DNA from 2 places in the Pseudomonas sp. Marseille-Q5115 genome. Region 2 is predicted to be linked to the other one. Evidence: riboswitches for the same ligand, from Rfam matches in the RefSeq annotation. Region 2 holds a riboswitch; the other holds the start of a gene.
What was found. A riboswitch is a leader RNA that binds a small molecule or an ion and turns the genes downstream of it on or off. The one in region 2 is predicted to bind manganese.

Region 1 (7,400 bases), on a different contig from region 2:
ACCGGGACGATGGCCATATCCAGATTTTCTGGACCGTGCTGCAGGACGACTGACCATGGCGTTTTCTGTCCTGGGCCCGCTGGCACCGTCAGTGTACCCCCTGCCCTTTTTCGCCTGCCGCGTGCCGGCCGGCTTTCCCTCGCCGGCGGCGGACCATCTCGAAAAACACATTTCCCTGGATGAGCTGTTCGACCTGCGCGCTCCGCATATCTACCTGGTGAAGATCGACGGGGACAGCATGAACGGCGCCGGCCTGTTTTCCGGCGACCTGGTGATCGTGGATCGCGGCCGCGAGGCCCGGCACGGTGACATCGTGATTGCCGCGCTCAATGGCGAACCCGTGTGCAAGCGGCTGCACTGCAAAGGCAGCGAAATCATCCTCCAGTCCGAAAACCCCGCCTACCCCCAACGCTACGTGCTGGAAAGCGATGACATGACCATCTGGGGTGTAGTGCGTTACAGCGTGCGCGATCATGCCTACGCCTGAACCGGTATTCGCCCTGGTGGACTGCAACAGCTTCTACGCCTCCTGCGAGCGGGTGTTTAGGCCGGACCTGGCCAAAACGCCGATTGTGGTGCTGTCGAACAACGACGGCTGCGTGATCGCCCGCAGTTACGACGCCAAGCCCTTCGTGAAAATGGGCGCGCCGTACTTTCAGATCAAGGACACGCTGCGCCAGCATGGCATCGTCGCTTTCAGCAGCAACTATGCGCTGTATGGAGAAATGTCCGAGCGGGTGATGACGATCATTGAGGGCATGGTGGCCGGCGCCGAAGTCTATTCAATTGACGAGATCTTCTGCGACCTTACCGGCCAGCCGGGCAACCTGACCGCCCTGGGCCGGTCTATCCGGGAGAGGGTGCTGCGTTGTACCGGCATTCCAGTCGGTGTCGGCATTGCCCGCACCAAGACGCTCGCCAAGCTGGCCAACCACACCGCCAAGCGCTTGCAACAGCAAACCGGCGGCGTGGTGGACATCTGCGACCCGTTCAAGCGTGACTGGGTGCTGCGCAACACCGCCGTATCCGAGGTGTGGGGAGTAGGCCGACGCCTGAACGCGCACTTGCAGGGCATGGGCATCCACTCCGCCATGGACCTGGCCAACGCCGACCCCGTGACCCTGCGCGCCAGGTTCAGCGTGGTGCTGGAACGCACCGCCCGCGAGCTCGCCGGCGTGCCGTGCCTGGAACTGGACGAGCCCGACCCGCCGAAGCAGGAAATTTGCTGTAGCCGCATGTTCGGCAAGCGGCTGACCGACCTGGCCCCGATCAAGGAAGCGGTCGCCAGCTACACCGCACGCGCGGCCGAGAAGCTGCGCGCCCAGGGCTCGATGTGCAAGAAGATGCGCATTGCCGTGCGCACCGGCATGTTCAACCCGGACGAGGCCAAATACGCCAATGGCGTGCTGGTCGAACTGCCCTACCCCGCCCACGACACCCTGCTGATGACCAACGCGGCCACACAGGCCGTGGAGCGAATCTTCAGGCCAGGCTATCGCTACAGCAAGGCTGAAGTGCTGTTGCTGGACCTGCGTCAACCCGGCGAGTACTCCGATGATTTGTTCGCCCAGACGCAGCCGAAAAAATGCGAACAGCTGATGCAGGTGCTGGACACGATTAACGGCCGTTGGGGCCGCGGTACGCTGCGCTCAGCCACGGTGCCGATAGCGCCGGACTGGGGAATGCGGCGAGAGTTGATGAGCCAGAGTTTCACGACGCGGATTGACCAGCTGTGGACCGTAAAGGCGCACTAGTGCCACGCCCGATCAACTGAAAGGCAGGCAAACCATGTGTGGACGCTATTCCGTGTACGAGGCGATGGACTACTACCTGCGTGAGTTGGCCCCATGGCAGCTGGTGATCGACTATGTGCCGTCTGAACCGATCAACCGCTACAACGTGGCCCCAGCACGAAGTCACCGGTGATTCGGGCTGACGACAAGGGCCTTCGCCTGGACGCCGTGAAATGGGGCTGGGCGCCCATCTGGGCCAAGGGTAAACGGCCCGATCCGATCAATGCGCGGATCGAGACGGTGGCCAGCGTCAAGTTCTTCAAATCGCTGTGGCCCCAGGGCCGCGTCCTGGTACCCCCGATGTTCTTCGCCGACTTGGCTCAGGTTCATCCAGGGCTTGAGCCGCATGATGACGACGGCTTTGTCATCATCACGGATGCCAGCGATGCCGGCATGGTGGACATTCATGATCGGCGCCCGGTGGTGTTGGGGCCTGAAGCCGCAAACGCATGGCTAGAGCCGGGGCTGGAGGGCGATGCCGCTCTGGCAATCGTGCAGCAGCAGAGCCGGCCGGTGGCTGATTTTGAGTGGTACACGGTGGACAGGGCCGTGGGCAACGTCCGTAACCCGGGCAGCGGGTTGATTAAACCCCTAGCGGAATGATTAGCCTCGGCGTGTTTCTGAGGTGTGTTATTAGAAGCTGTCGCCTATCTGGAAGCCAAATGCCAAGCATGAGGGGACGCGCTGCCCTGGCGGGGTAAAAAACCCCGCAAAAGGCGGTTTTCCCAGCTCCTGCAGGTCGGTCGTTGGCCACCGACCCTGGTAGGAAAATAGTTAGGCTGTAGATGATATGGCTCGATACTCCACGGTGAGGTGGCCGACTTCGTGGACGGGCTTCAACCGTTCACGGATGCTATCCGCGTCCATGGTGGATTCACCAAGCACGCTGACAATGGCGGCATGAGCCCCTGGGCCGACGCGCCAGACATGCAGGTCGGTAATTTCGGCGTCGCCAGGCTGTTCAACCAGCTCGCGGATCTCTGCCGCAACGTGCTGGTCCGTCTCATCCAGTAGAACACTGGCGGTCGCCCTCGTCAGGCTCCATGCCCACCGTGCGATCACAATGGCTCCGACGACACCCATGGCCGGGTCAAGCCAGACCCATCCAAGGTAGCGCCCAGCCAGTAGGGCGGCGATGGCCAGGACAGACGTTAGGGCATCGGCAATAACGTGTACGTAGGCAGACCTAAGGTTGTTATCGGTGCGCGGGTGGGCCTTGTGATTAGCGTGGTCATGGTGGTGCTGGTCATGACCATGGTGGTGACCGTGCCCCAGCAACACCGCGCTTAGGACGTTCACGGCCAGGCCCACAATGGCGATGAGGATGGCCGTTCCAAATTGAACATCCGCAGGCTGGAGCAAGCGAATCACGGACTCTATGCCTACCCCCAAGGCGACCAGCCCCAAAATCAGGGCCGAGGCAAAGCCTCCCAAATCACCCACCTTACCCGTGCCAAAGCTATAGCGCGCGCTGGACGCATGGCGCTTGGCATACGCGTATGCGCCGGCAGTGATACCTAGGGCGCCGGCATGGGTTGCCATATGAAACCCATCCGCGAGCAGGGCCATGGAGCCGGTGAGGTACCCTGCTGCAATCTCTCCGATCATCATGACGACGGTGAGCATCACGACCCAGAGGGTGCGTTTTGCATTTTCATCGTGTGTTGATCCGAGGAAGACGTGCTTGTGTGTAAATCGGGTACTGCTGTTCATATTCAGGCCTGCGTTCATCACTTGGAGTAGCGCCGAATGGCTTCTAAGAGTTCCTCGACGCCTTTATTGCGTTCCTGCTCGCTCAGTGCAGGGTTCGCCACGTGCTCCCTGGCGTGATCCTCAATGATTTCGTCCATCAGTCCATTGATGGCCCCGCGGGTGGCGGCCACCAAATGAAGGGTCTTTGCACAGTCATGATCGGATTCCAGCGCCCGTTCAATGGCTTGAATCTGTCCCGCGATCCGTTTGACGCGCTTGAGTAAATCGTCTTTGTTTGATGCCAAATGAGCCATACGATACCCCCCTTACCTATATAAAGAATGACATACGTGCATTTTCCGGCGCAAGGGACAGGCGCGGCTTGTGTAGGCGCAGCATTCACTGCTGCGCGTTCAGTGTTGAAGGGCCGCTTGCGGGTAGTTACGCCTGAGGCCAAGGAACAGGGTTACCGCCCTATGGCATTGCTTACGATCGGGCTATGACCCGGCTGCAGGTAGTGCTTTGCGCAGGTGACACAGCCAGGGTTGTCCACGATGGAGTCGCATAAGTCTTCATGGCGCTATCCGAACGGATGATCGCACCACACCATCATGCCCTGCCGTGCGTGGCTATTCATCACACCGCAGACAAGTGCTCATAGAGGATGGTCGATCCAACTGTCATCAGCACTACACCCCCGATGATCTCAGCTCGTTTACCCACGACCGTTCCCAGCACGCGGCCCAGCATCATGCCGACCGTGACCATCACCGTCGTGGCGACGCCGATAGCCGAGGCGGCAACCAGGACGTTCACATTGACGAAGGCCAAGCCAACCCCGACGGCTAAGGCGTCAATGCTGGTGGCAACGGCCGTCGCGGCCAGGATGAAAAACGAGTGCTGGTTGGGCTTCTCTTCCTCTGCTTCCTCGTGCTTGAGGCCGTTGTAGATCATGTGTACGCCCAGCGCCAACAGGAGGAAGAAGGCGATCCAGTGGTCCCAGTTTTCAACGTATTTGGCAGCGGCTTGCCCGATGACCCAACCTACCAGGGGGGTGATCGATTCAATCACGCCAAAGATAAGGCCTGTGCGCAGCGCTTCGGTAAAGCGTGTCTTATGGAGGCTTGCGCCCTTACCAATGGCCGCTGCGAAAGCGTCCGTGGACATTGCCAGGGCAAGGAACAGAAGGGAAATGGGGCTCACGGTTAACGTCCAGTCGGGCTTTGAGTCAACGACACAACCACACGCCCGACTTCAAGCATGGATGCATCGTCGGTCTCGCCAACCAGAGGGTGTTCGTGCCACGGCATGCTGCCGAGAATGTTGACACGAACGCTCTAGATCAGGTCTAGAGCAGGCTACTCCCCAACAAGGGGCGCCACTATAGCGACGTGAATGTAAAAAAGACATCAATCCACTCTGCAGATGAATCCCCACGAAGCTGCCATGGCTACACAACCAGCACACACGGCAGAGTGCCTAAGATAGCGACGGGTCGCTTTCAGTACCTGAGTCTGAGGTAACAAGTGTCTCAGTTGCCGCTTGGCTATGGGTGTGGCTCATATGCTGGGATACCATTTGGACGTCGGGGTATGCTGGGTCCCTGTCGACGGGGCTGCCGGCTATGACATAACTATTAAGCGCACACTTCGCGAACTAGGGTGGTTACGGGGATCATCGGATCGCGCCCCGTTGCCAACGGAGCGCTCTACCTGTTGCAGGAGCGCAGCCGGTCGGTGGCTGATTTTGAGTGGTACGCGGTGGATAGAGCGGTAGGCAACGTCCGGAACCAGGGCAGCGATTTGATCAAACCCCGTGCGGAGTAGGCCCGGAAAGCTACCGGACTTTCATCATTTCACGCCAATAACGACCGCTTTCGATGATCTTTTTGGCAGTATGCAGTAAATGGTCAATCGCAAATGGCTTTTGCAGCACGGTGCCGACGGGTTCGCGGCTCCCCTCGAGGGCATGGCCGGTCATGGTCAAAACGGCAAGGTCCGGATAGCGTTCGGCAACTAGGTGCCCAAGCTCCAGCCCGTCCATACTTCCTGGCATTCTGACGTCAGTGATCATCAACGCGATGGGCTGCGAGGTAAGCCGCAGCATCTCCAAGGCCTTCTCGGCATCATAGGCCACCAGGGGATTGTAACCAGCGTCCAGAAACGCCTGTGACATCATCAGCGCAACCAAAGGATCGTCGTCAACAACAAGAACAGTCTTCAAGATTAGGTCACCGGACCGTTTGGACATGCCACCCCAATCACGCCGTAGCGTAAGCACGGGAGGCGGAGCGTACCGCGATAGGGGCAAGATAGACAGGTTCTCCGATGAAGGGTCCTGAACTCTTGAGCCGTAGATCTCCTCCCATGAACATTGCCTTGGATAACGGTGTATTGGAATGGGTTACATGACTTCGATCCAATCAACCTCTGCGGACATGATGCGGTGGAATGCTCTTGTCGCTAACATCGAATCGGCGGCGCAGCAGACCGACGCAGTGGAAATGGCCGCTGAAGCGAGGGGCTATTTACGTTGCCTGCACGACGTAGGCCTCATCAGTGCCTTTCAACGCAACCGGATGGCAACCGACCTAGAGGATGCCTGTGCAAGGCGCACTGAAAAGGACTTCAGGCTGAAGCGCTGCGCTGCCGTCTCCCGGAGCTACTAGTTACCACGGTTTCTACCGGGTCATAAAATGTCGAAGCGCTAGCGCATGACTATGCAGCCACTACGATGACCATTTCGAGGGTTGCAGCCAGTGACGGAAAGCCCGCGGTTGGCGGGCTTTCCGTTATTTGATTTGCTCTCGACAGCAGCCGTCTCTGCTGCGTTCCTACTACGCCTTCAGTCGTTGCTGCATCTGCAGCGAGGCCCAGGCCGCCACACTCCCGATGGCGGATGCACCTCCCAGCCGCACTCCAGTTTCCAGCGAAGGCTCCAGATGGGCAGCGAAGAACGAGACCAGCCCAAGAAAATAAGCCAGCACATTGTTCATCACAGGGGCGGCCCTGAGGGACACCACCAGCATGGCAACTACAAAAACCACCGTGGGCAGGGCCAGCTTGCCGAGCGACGGCCCCAATGTGGCGATGACGATCGCGGCGCCCATGCCCAGCGCGATACCTATCAGCACGCCGGCGTAACTGGCCAGACCGGTCCGGATGGTGTGCCCAGTGGAAAAGAACGCGATCCAGCCAATGAACATGGCCCAGACGGGCAACCCCAGCCCGAGACTGGCTCCAGCCGCCGCAGCGGCGGTAGCCGCGGCGATGGCAGTGATGCTGTTAAACCGCAGCTGTGCCTGAAACCTCGAAGCGGGCAAAGCGCTGTTTTGGGCGAGCGTGCTCATTGGTCGCACTCCTGATCCAGGGTCTTGTAGGACGGCGCGTTGATGCGGGTATGAAGCAGGTCTTCCAGGCCAATACGGCGCAGCATTTCAGCGCGAACGCGGTCAGCCATGGCGTTGACGATCTCCGCGCCGTCCTGAGACGGGTCAACATGGCGGCGGAACGGGCGCTGGCCTGAAGGCATCCCAACAATCTCGACAATGGCACGCGCCACGTCTGCTACGTCGGCATCCTCAGGCTCCAAGGCGGCCAGGCCTTTCAAGCTTTGTTCGGGAACGCCTGCATACGGGCCTTTATGGTATTCGGCGGCTCTTTCGCGGTCGGCAGGGGTGCCGGAGTGGACGAAGTGATTGGTCCCTTTGGTGAATGCTCCCGGCACCACAATGGAGGTGTCGATACCCCAGCGGGTCAGCTCGCCGGCATAGGACACGGCAAGCGAATCCATGGCCGCCTTGGCGGCGAAGTACGGCGCCAGGTAAGGCGGCGTGCCCCCGCGTGCGCTGCTGGACGATACCCACAACACCAGCCCGCTACCCTGCTGACGCAGGTAAGGCAGCGCAGCGCGGTT
Region 2 (7,400 bases):
TGCGCCGTATCATCGAACAGCTCGACCAGGGCGCGCTGCTCTACCACCAGGAAGGCGAACGGTTTTTCACGCTGCATGTGCAAAACAACCTGAATGGGGTCATCGAACCCTACAAGGTCTGCCTGGCCGTATTCCGGGAATACCGCTTGCTACGCATACACGTTACCAGCGCTTATTTTGCACGCACAGGCGAAGGCGCTCCCGGGGTGCCGGTCAACAAAAAAGGCTTCAGTATTTTCAAGGTTGCCCTGGACACGCAGAAAAAGCCCAAAGGGCAGTATCCGAAGGAAGTGAGGAACCGGCACACGCCGTGAGAGAAAGGCGACCCCCTCTCAAGGAGGGGGGTCTCAGCCGCCGCGTTGCGCGCATTGCGACGGGGCAGGACGTTGTTACCTCGCCATGGGCGAACTGAGTAAGCTCAGCAACGGGGCGCAATCCGAAGATCCCTGTAACCACCCTGGTGCGCCACGTGTGCGCCTAATGATTATGTCATAACTGACAGCCCCGTCAACTGCCACTCGAGACACTCCTAGCGTCCGAGAGGGGTGTCTCGCCATGCGACCACACGCTAGCCAAGCGGCAGCTGACACAGCTGTAACCTCAGGCTCAGGTAACTGAAAGCCACCCCTCGCTATGTTAGGCACTCCGCGGCGTGTGCCGCCTTCGTAGCAAAGGAACCCCCCAATGAATCTGCCTAAAGCCGTCTTGCTTACCCTCGCTTTCGGCCTGTCCTCCATGGCCTTCGCTGAAGACGGGGCAGACCGTGTCTTCACACGCGTGGTTGATGCACAGCATACCGTCGCGGCGAAAAAATCGGCCCAGCAAGTGGCCAGTACTGCAACTCAGAAAGAGGAAAACGCTAAGGCGTGCTGCTAACGCAACGGCTCCTGGAGCTTACACAAATGTAATCGAATTGGTGGCGGCGCTGTGACATTGTCCGACGCAATCTCCGATGACCAGCACCCCGTGCCGTTGCCGTATCTGCCTACCTGGACCCTCTCGTATGGACTCAAGAACATCTCGACGTACCTTCGTCAAAGGACTCGCCGCCGCCTCCTCTGTCCAGCGTCCCGACCTTGGAGCGGGCTTCACCGCGCGACGGGCTCTGGGAGTGGGAAAACCAAGGCCGCATGTTCAGGGCGATGCAAGCAGCGGTAGCGCTGCCAGGCAATCAGCCACCGCTGACGGCCTGGCTGGTCCTGGACGTGACCACTCACATGCACTTTTTGGCCGTGCTTCAACGGTGGTTCTGGAGTGTCCTGCTCGCCAGCACGGTGCTGAGCGCTGCCCTTGGCTGGCTGGTGGCGAAAAACGGGCTTCGCCCTCTCGCCAGGGTCACGGGCGGATTGAGCTGCAGGTGGAGAATCCGGGACCTGAAATCGGGCCGCAGCATCTACAGCGGATCTTTGACCGCTTCTACCGGGTAGATCCGGCACGGCGAGAGGGCACCGGGAATGCGGGCCTGGGGTTAGCCATTGCATCGGTCATTGATGCAGGCACATGGGGGCAACATCGCCTGTACGTCGGCAGGTGGAAGAACGGCCTTCATCCTGACGTTCCTTCGTCCTCACCACCCGTAACGCTGGCGCGTTCTGTCGGCTCAGCGGTCCTTGCGTGGTTATGCTCCCGGCTTCCTTGCCGGGAGGCTAGGGCTCAAGCCGCCATGGCCTCACAGGCCTGGGCGCAGGCGTGGCAGGCCTTGGCGCAATTCTGGCAGTGGTCATCGTCGTGCTTACCACACTCATCGCCACAAGCTTTGCAGGCCTTTGCGCAAAGGGCACAGAATTCCTTCGCTAGGGGGCTCTGGCGCGCCATCAGCATTGCCGCGAGCTTGCACATGTCGGCGCAATCCCTGTCCAGCTTTATGCAGTTAGCCATCATTTGAGTATCCTGCTCTTGCAAGCAGGCTGAAGCGCAGCTTTCACAGGCCAGAGCGCAGCGCAGGCATTCCTCAATGCAATCATCATAACCACTGTTCATGAGTTATCTCCGAGGTTGGCGGTCGATTCTCGCGTTTCCATCTACTGCCTTTTTTCCAAGGCACATAGGGTCCGACTCACTCCGGTGGTAATGGGTTTCTAAAGTTTAATTACGTTTCTGTAAGGTTGAGCTCAGGGTTCGCGTCGCTCCATGTGGAGGGGGGGTACACCAGCGGCTCAGATTGATGTTTTTTTTACATTTACGCCGCTATAGTGGCGCCCCTTGTTGGGGAGTAGCCTGCTCTAGGTCCTTGATCTAGAGCGTTCGTGTCAACATTCTCGGCAGCATGCCGTGGCACGAACACCTTCTGGTTGGCGAGACCAACGATGCATCCATGCCTGAAGTCGGGCGTGTGGTTGTGTCGTTGACTCAAAGCCCGACTGGACGTTAACCGTGAGCCCCATTTCCCTTCTGCTCCTTGCCTTGGCGATGTCTACGGACGCTTTTGCAGCGGCCATTGGCAAGGGCGCAAGCCTCCATAAACCACGTTTTACCGAAGCGCTGCGCACTGGTCTTATTTTTGGCGTGATTGAATCGATCACCCCCTGGTAGGTTGGGTGATCGGGCAGGCCGCCGCCAAATACGTGGAAAACTGGGACCACTGGATCGCCTTCGCCCTGCTGTTGGCGCTGGGCGTACACATGATCTACAACGGCCTCAAGCACGAGGAGGCCGAGCAGGAGAAACCCAACCAGCACTCGTTTTTCATCCTGGCGACGACGGCCGTTGCCACCAGTATTGACGCTTTAGCCGTAGGGGTTGGCTTAGCCTTCGTCAATGTAAACGTTCTGGTCGCCGCCTCGGCTATCGGCGTGGCCACGACGGTAATGGTCACGATCGGCATGATGCTGGGCCGCGTACTGGGAACTGTCGTGGGCAAACGCGCTGAGATCATCGGCGGCGTTGTGCTGATGGCCGTTGGGTCGACAATCCTCTACGAACATTTATCGGCAGTGTGATCACATTGCGAAGATCAGTACTTCCCCGTTGGCTGAATCAGACAAATCCCATTGTCAGCGCCGTTTTCGTTCCCTACAGTGCTGTCGTATGAAACGTTACCTGCGGTTCTGCCTCCTGTTCCTAATCAGCATTGCGCTTCCCCTCACTGGGATGGCGGGTGTCCAGGCGCTCACGGAGCCCTGCCCGATGAAGACGATGGGTATGGCGATGGTGGACGACATGGGCATGGACTGCTGTAGCGAAATGAAAAGCCCTGCCGACCATGGTAAGCCGTGCAAACCTGGTCAAGAGTGCAAGACGAGCGGGATGCTGGAAACCTCGGTCTTCAAGCCACCTGTAACGCCAGTCAGCTCTGTATCGGTTGCTCTAGCCAGCGATCCCTCACCCATCCAGGCCCCTTCCGGGGTATGGCGCCCCCCGCGCATTTAATTCCTGTTCGACGTTGAGCCCCACTTTGCTTAGGTGAAGTGGACTGCCTGCACGCGTCTCTTTTCTGCGCGCAGTGGAATCACAGGAATTGTAAACATGAACGTCAAGAGCTATTGCACCGGCTGGCCAGTTGTGGCTGGCCTGGTGGCAAGCGTAATGGCATCGTCGGGCTTGGCTGCCACCCTGACGCTTGATGAAGCGTTGCGACTGGCGGAGATCCACGCGCCCTCGCTTGCCGCACAAGATGCCAACATTCAGGCCGCCAGCAGCGCGGCCGTGCCCGCCGGTGAACTACCGGACCCCACACTGGTGGCGGGCCTGCAGAACTACCCCATTGGCGGCCCGGATCGCTGGAATATCAATAATGATTTCATGACCATGCAGATGGTCGGGATCAGACAGGAGATGCCCAACAGTAACAAGCGCAGGGCCCGTATCGAGGTCGCTAATGCAGCCGTTGAACGCGCTGCTGCGGGGCGCCAGGTTGAGCGCTTGAATGTACGCCAAGCCACGGCAATGGCATGGATCAGTAGCTATTCGGTCGAGCGCAAGAACGCGCTGTTTCAGGACTTCTACAAGGAAAACCAGCTGCTCGCCGAAACCGTCAGGGCGCAGATTGCCGGTGGCCGCGCGCAACCTGCCGATGCAGTAACCCCCAAACAGGAAGCTGCGCGACTCGCGGAGCAACAGGACGACCTTGACCTTCAGAGAACACGGGCGCGTGCGGCGCTCAAGCGCTGGATCGGGGCGGCAGGCCATGACGAACCGGTGGGTGGGCTGCCGGACTGGCCTGCAGGCGCGTCTGGTTATTCCCACAAGCTGCAACACCATCCCGAACTGGCAGCGTTTGCGCCGATGACCCGCGAAGCCCAGGCAAAGGTGCAAGAAGCCATTGCGGAAAAACGCCCGGACTGGAGCTGGGAGCTGGACTATCAGCACCGAAATCGTGAGTTTGGCGACATGGTCAGCGTGCAGTTCTCATGGGATCTGCCGTTGTTTCCGGGCTCCCGGCAGAACCCCAAAATCGCCGCCAGACAGGCCGAACTCAGCCAACTTGAGGCGCAGCGCGACGCCCTGTCCCGGGAGCACGCCGAACAATTGGAAGGCGATTTGGCGGACTACACCCGACTTACCCGTGCCGTGCAACGAAACCGGGCAACCATGGTCCCCCTGGCCGAGCAGAAAGTTGAGCTCAGCCTGGCCAGTTATCGGGCAGGCAAAGCCGATTTGAATAGCGTCATCGCGGCCCGTCGTGAACTCATCGAAGCACGCCTCACGCAGATTGACGTGGAGGAACAGCGGGCCCTGACCAGGGCCCGCCTGTACTTTGCCTATGAAGAGCCAAGCCAATGAACAAGCCATGGAACGTAGTTGTCCTGGTCGGGCTGGCCATGGGACTGGGGGCGGCAGGCGGGTATTGGTTCGCTGGCCAGCGGGGCACCGATCCGTCATTGGCCATCGTTGCGTCTGCACCTGAGGGCTCGAAGGAGCGGAAGGCGCTGTATTGGTATGACCCTATGTATCCCCAGCAGAAATTCGACAAACCGGGGAAGTCCCCCTTCATGGATATGCAGCTGGTTCCTCAATATGCGAGCGGCGCCGAGGATGCGGCTGCCCTCAGCATCGATCCTGGCGTGACGCAGAACCTCGGCCTTAGGCTTGGCGTCGTCACCCGGGGCGTTCTGGACTCCACGCTCGATGTCACCGGTGTGGTGACATTCAACGAGCGTGACGTCGCCGTCGTTCAGGCGCGCGCCAATGGGTTTGTCGAACGGGTTTATGCTCGTGCCCCCGGTGATGTGCTGCCCGTCAATGCGCCGTTGGCCGACATGCTGGTACCCGACTGGGCCGCTGCACAAACGGAGTTTCTTGCCCTCAAGGCCCAAGGTGATGCTGATTTGCTGGCTGCGGCGCGGCAGCGCCTTCGTCTGACCGGCATGCCAGCGACGTTGATCGCCCAAGTAGAGCGCAGTGGCCAGGTCCAGCCTTACCAGACGCTCACCAGCCCGATCGGTGGCGTTCTTCAAGAATTGAATCTACGCGCGGGCATGACCTTGGCCACCGGTCAGACACTGGCCCGCATCAATGGGCTGAGCCGTGTCTGGCTGGTGGTGGCTGTTCCGGAGTCCGAAGCCGGATCAATCATGCCCGGGCAGACCGTTGAGGCCCGCCTCCCGGCCTTTCCGGGGAAGACGCTAACGGGCAAGGTCAGCACGATTCTACCGGAAACCAATCCTGATAGCCGCACGCTTCGCGTACGGGTTGAACTCCCCAACCCTGACGGGCAGCTCAGGCCCGGCCTGACGGCACAGGTGCGCCTGCACCATCCCGGCGAGCCCAGCGTCTTGTGGGTGCCCAGCGAGGCGGTTATCCGCACCGGACGCCGGGCGCTGGTCATGCTCGCGCAGGGCTCAGGCAAATACCGTCCGGTCGAGGTGCAGCTGGGGCAGGAAAGTGATGGCAAGACTGCAATTGTCCAGGGCCTGGAGGAAGGTCAGAAGGTCGTTGCCTCCGGCCAGTTTCTGCTGGACTCGGAGGCCAGCCTCAAAGGCATCGTCGCACCGGCCCAGGATGCCCCACCCCTCGGTACGTCCAAGCCTTTACATGAAGCAGACGGGCAAATTGTCGATATCAGCGACAACGCGGTCACGCTCGCCCATGGCCCTTTCAACACGCTGGGCATGCCTGGCATGACGATGACCTTTCCTATCGCCAACCCAGGCGTGGTGAACAACCTGAAAGCAGGAGACCAGGTGCGAATAGCGGTCAGCCAGACCGACGACGGGCTGGTGGTCGAGCGACTGGAAAAAAGGGGAAACCAGCCATGATTGCCGCCCTTATCCGATGGTCGGTTACCAACCGCTTCCTGGTACTGCTGGGGACGCTGTTCGTGACAGCCTGGGGTATCTGGTCATTGCAGAACACCCCCATCGATGCGCTGCCTGACCTCTCCGACGTCCAAGTGATCATCCGCACCCCCTATGCGGGGCAGGCGCCGCAGATAGTCGAAAATCAGGTGACCTATCCACTGTCCACTACCATGCTTTCAGTCCCTGGTGCAAAAACGGTCCGTGGCTATTCCTTCTTCGGCGACAGCTTCGTCTACGTGTTGTTCGAGGAGGGTACCGACCCGTACTGGGCGCGTTCGCGGGTGCTGGAGTACTTGAGTCAGGTGCAGAGCCGCTTGCCGGCGAACGCGAAACCCGCGCTGGGGCCGGATGCGACAGGTGTCGGCTGGATTTACCAATATGCGTTGGTGGATCGCAAGGGGGGGCATGATCTGGCGCAGTTGCGGGCCTTGCAGGACTGGTTCCTCAGGTTCGAGCTCAAGACCCTGCCCAACGTCGCCGAGGTCGCGACCGTCGGCGGCATGGTCAGGCAGTACCAAGTGCTGCTCGATCCCATCCGCCTTGCCAGCTTGGGGATCACCCAGGCGGACGTCAGCGCCGCCATCAGTAGGGCCAATCAGGAGACCGGTGGCGCCGTGTTAGAAATGGCAGAAACCGAGTTCATGGTAAGAGCCTCCGGTTACCTGAAGACGCTCAACGATTTCCGGGCGATCCCTTTGAAACTGGGGGTTGGCGGTGTACCAATCACGCTCGGCGATGTCGCCACGATCCAGTTGGGGCCTGAACTGCGTCGTGGCATTACCGAACTCGATGGGGAGGGCGAAACCGTAGGCGGCATAGTGGTGCTGCGTAGCGGGAAGAATGCCCGCGAAACCATCGCCGCGGTCCAGGCGAAGCTGGAGGAACTCAAGCGCAGCCTGCCGGCAGGAGTCGAAATCGTCACCACCTATGATCGCAGCAAGCTGATTGACCGTGCGGTAGAAAACCTCAGTCACAAGCTGATCGAGGAGTTCATTGTCGTTGCGCTGGTGTGCGCGGTTTTCCTGTGGCATCTGCGCTCTTCGCTGGTGGCCATCATCTCGCTGCCCGTGGGCGTGCTGATTGCCTTTATCGTCATGCGTCACCAGGGCATCAATGCCAACCTCATGTCCCTGGGGGGCATCGCCATTGCCATTGGCGCGA

Region 1: linked by a shared signal. The riboswitch ahead of mntP (manganese efflux pump MntP) and the one ahead of mntP (manganese efflux pump MntP) in region 2 are both predicted to bind manganese.

What each region holds. Positions count from the first base shown of each region.
Region 1 is NZ_CAKAKI010000001.1:2,876,210-2,883,609, forward strand. It holds gene LG385_RS13210 (DUF1654 domain-containing protein) at 1-53, shown strand, start outside; gene LG385_RS13215 (LexA family protein) at 56-487, shown strand; gene umuC (translesion error-prone DNA polymerase V subunit UmuC) at 474-1,754, shown strand; partial or broken gene LG385_RS13225 (SOS response-associated peptidase family protein) at 1,789-2,396, shown strand; gene dmeF (CDF family Co(II)/Ni(II) efflux transporter DmeF) at 2,568-3,506, opposite strand; gene LG385_RS13235 (metal/formaldehyde-sensitive transcriptional repressor) at 3,524-3,799, opposite strand; gene mntP (manganese efflux pump MntP) at 4,122-4,688, opposite strand; yybP-ykoY riboswitch at 4,697-4,861, opposite strand; gene LG385_RS13245 (response regulator) at 5,322-5,708, opposite strand; gene LG385_RS13250 (hypothetical protein) at 5,893-6,153, shown strand; gene LG385_RS13255 (DUF1097 domain-containing protein) at 6,322-6,834, opposite strand; gene LG385_RS13260 (SDR family oxidoreductase) at 6,831-7,400, opposite strand, start outside.
Region 2 is NZ_CAKAKI010000002.1:40,683-48,082, forward strand. It holds gene LG385_RS24000 (hypothetical protein) at 1-314, shown strand, start outside; gene LG385_RS24005 (co-regulatory protein PtrA N-terminal domain-containing protein) at 685-876, shown strand; partial or broken gene LG385_RS24010 (ATP-binding protein) at 1,352-1,580, shown strand; gene LG385_RS24015 (four-helix bundle copper-binding protein) at 1,654-1,980, opposite strand; yybP-ykoY riboswitch at 2,199-2,368, shown strand; partial or broken gene mntP (manganese efflux pump MntP) at 2,374-2,939, shown strand; gene LG385_RS24025 (hypothetical protein) at 3,028-3,369, shown strand; gene LG385_RS24030 (TolC family protein) at 3,466-4,722, shown strand; gene LG385_RS24035 (efflux RND transporter periplasmic adaptor subunit) at 4,719-6,197, shown strand; gene LG385_RS24040 (efflux RND transporter permease subunit) at 6,194-7,400, shown strand, end outside.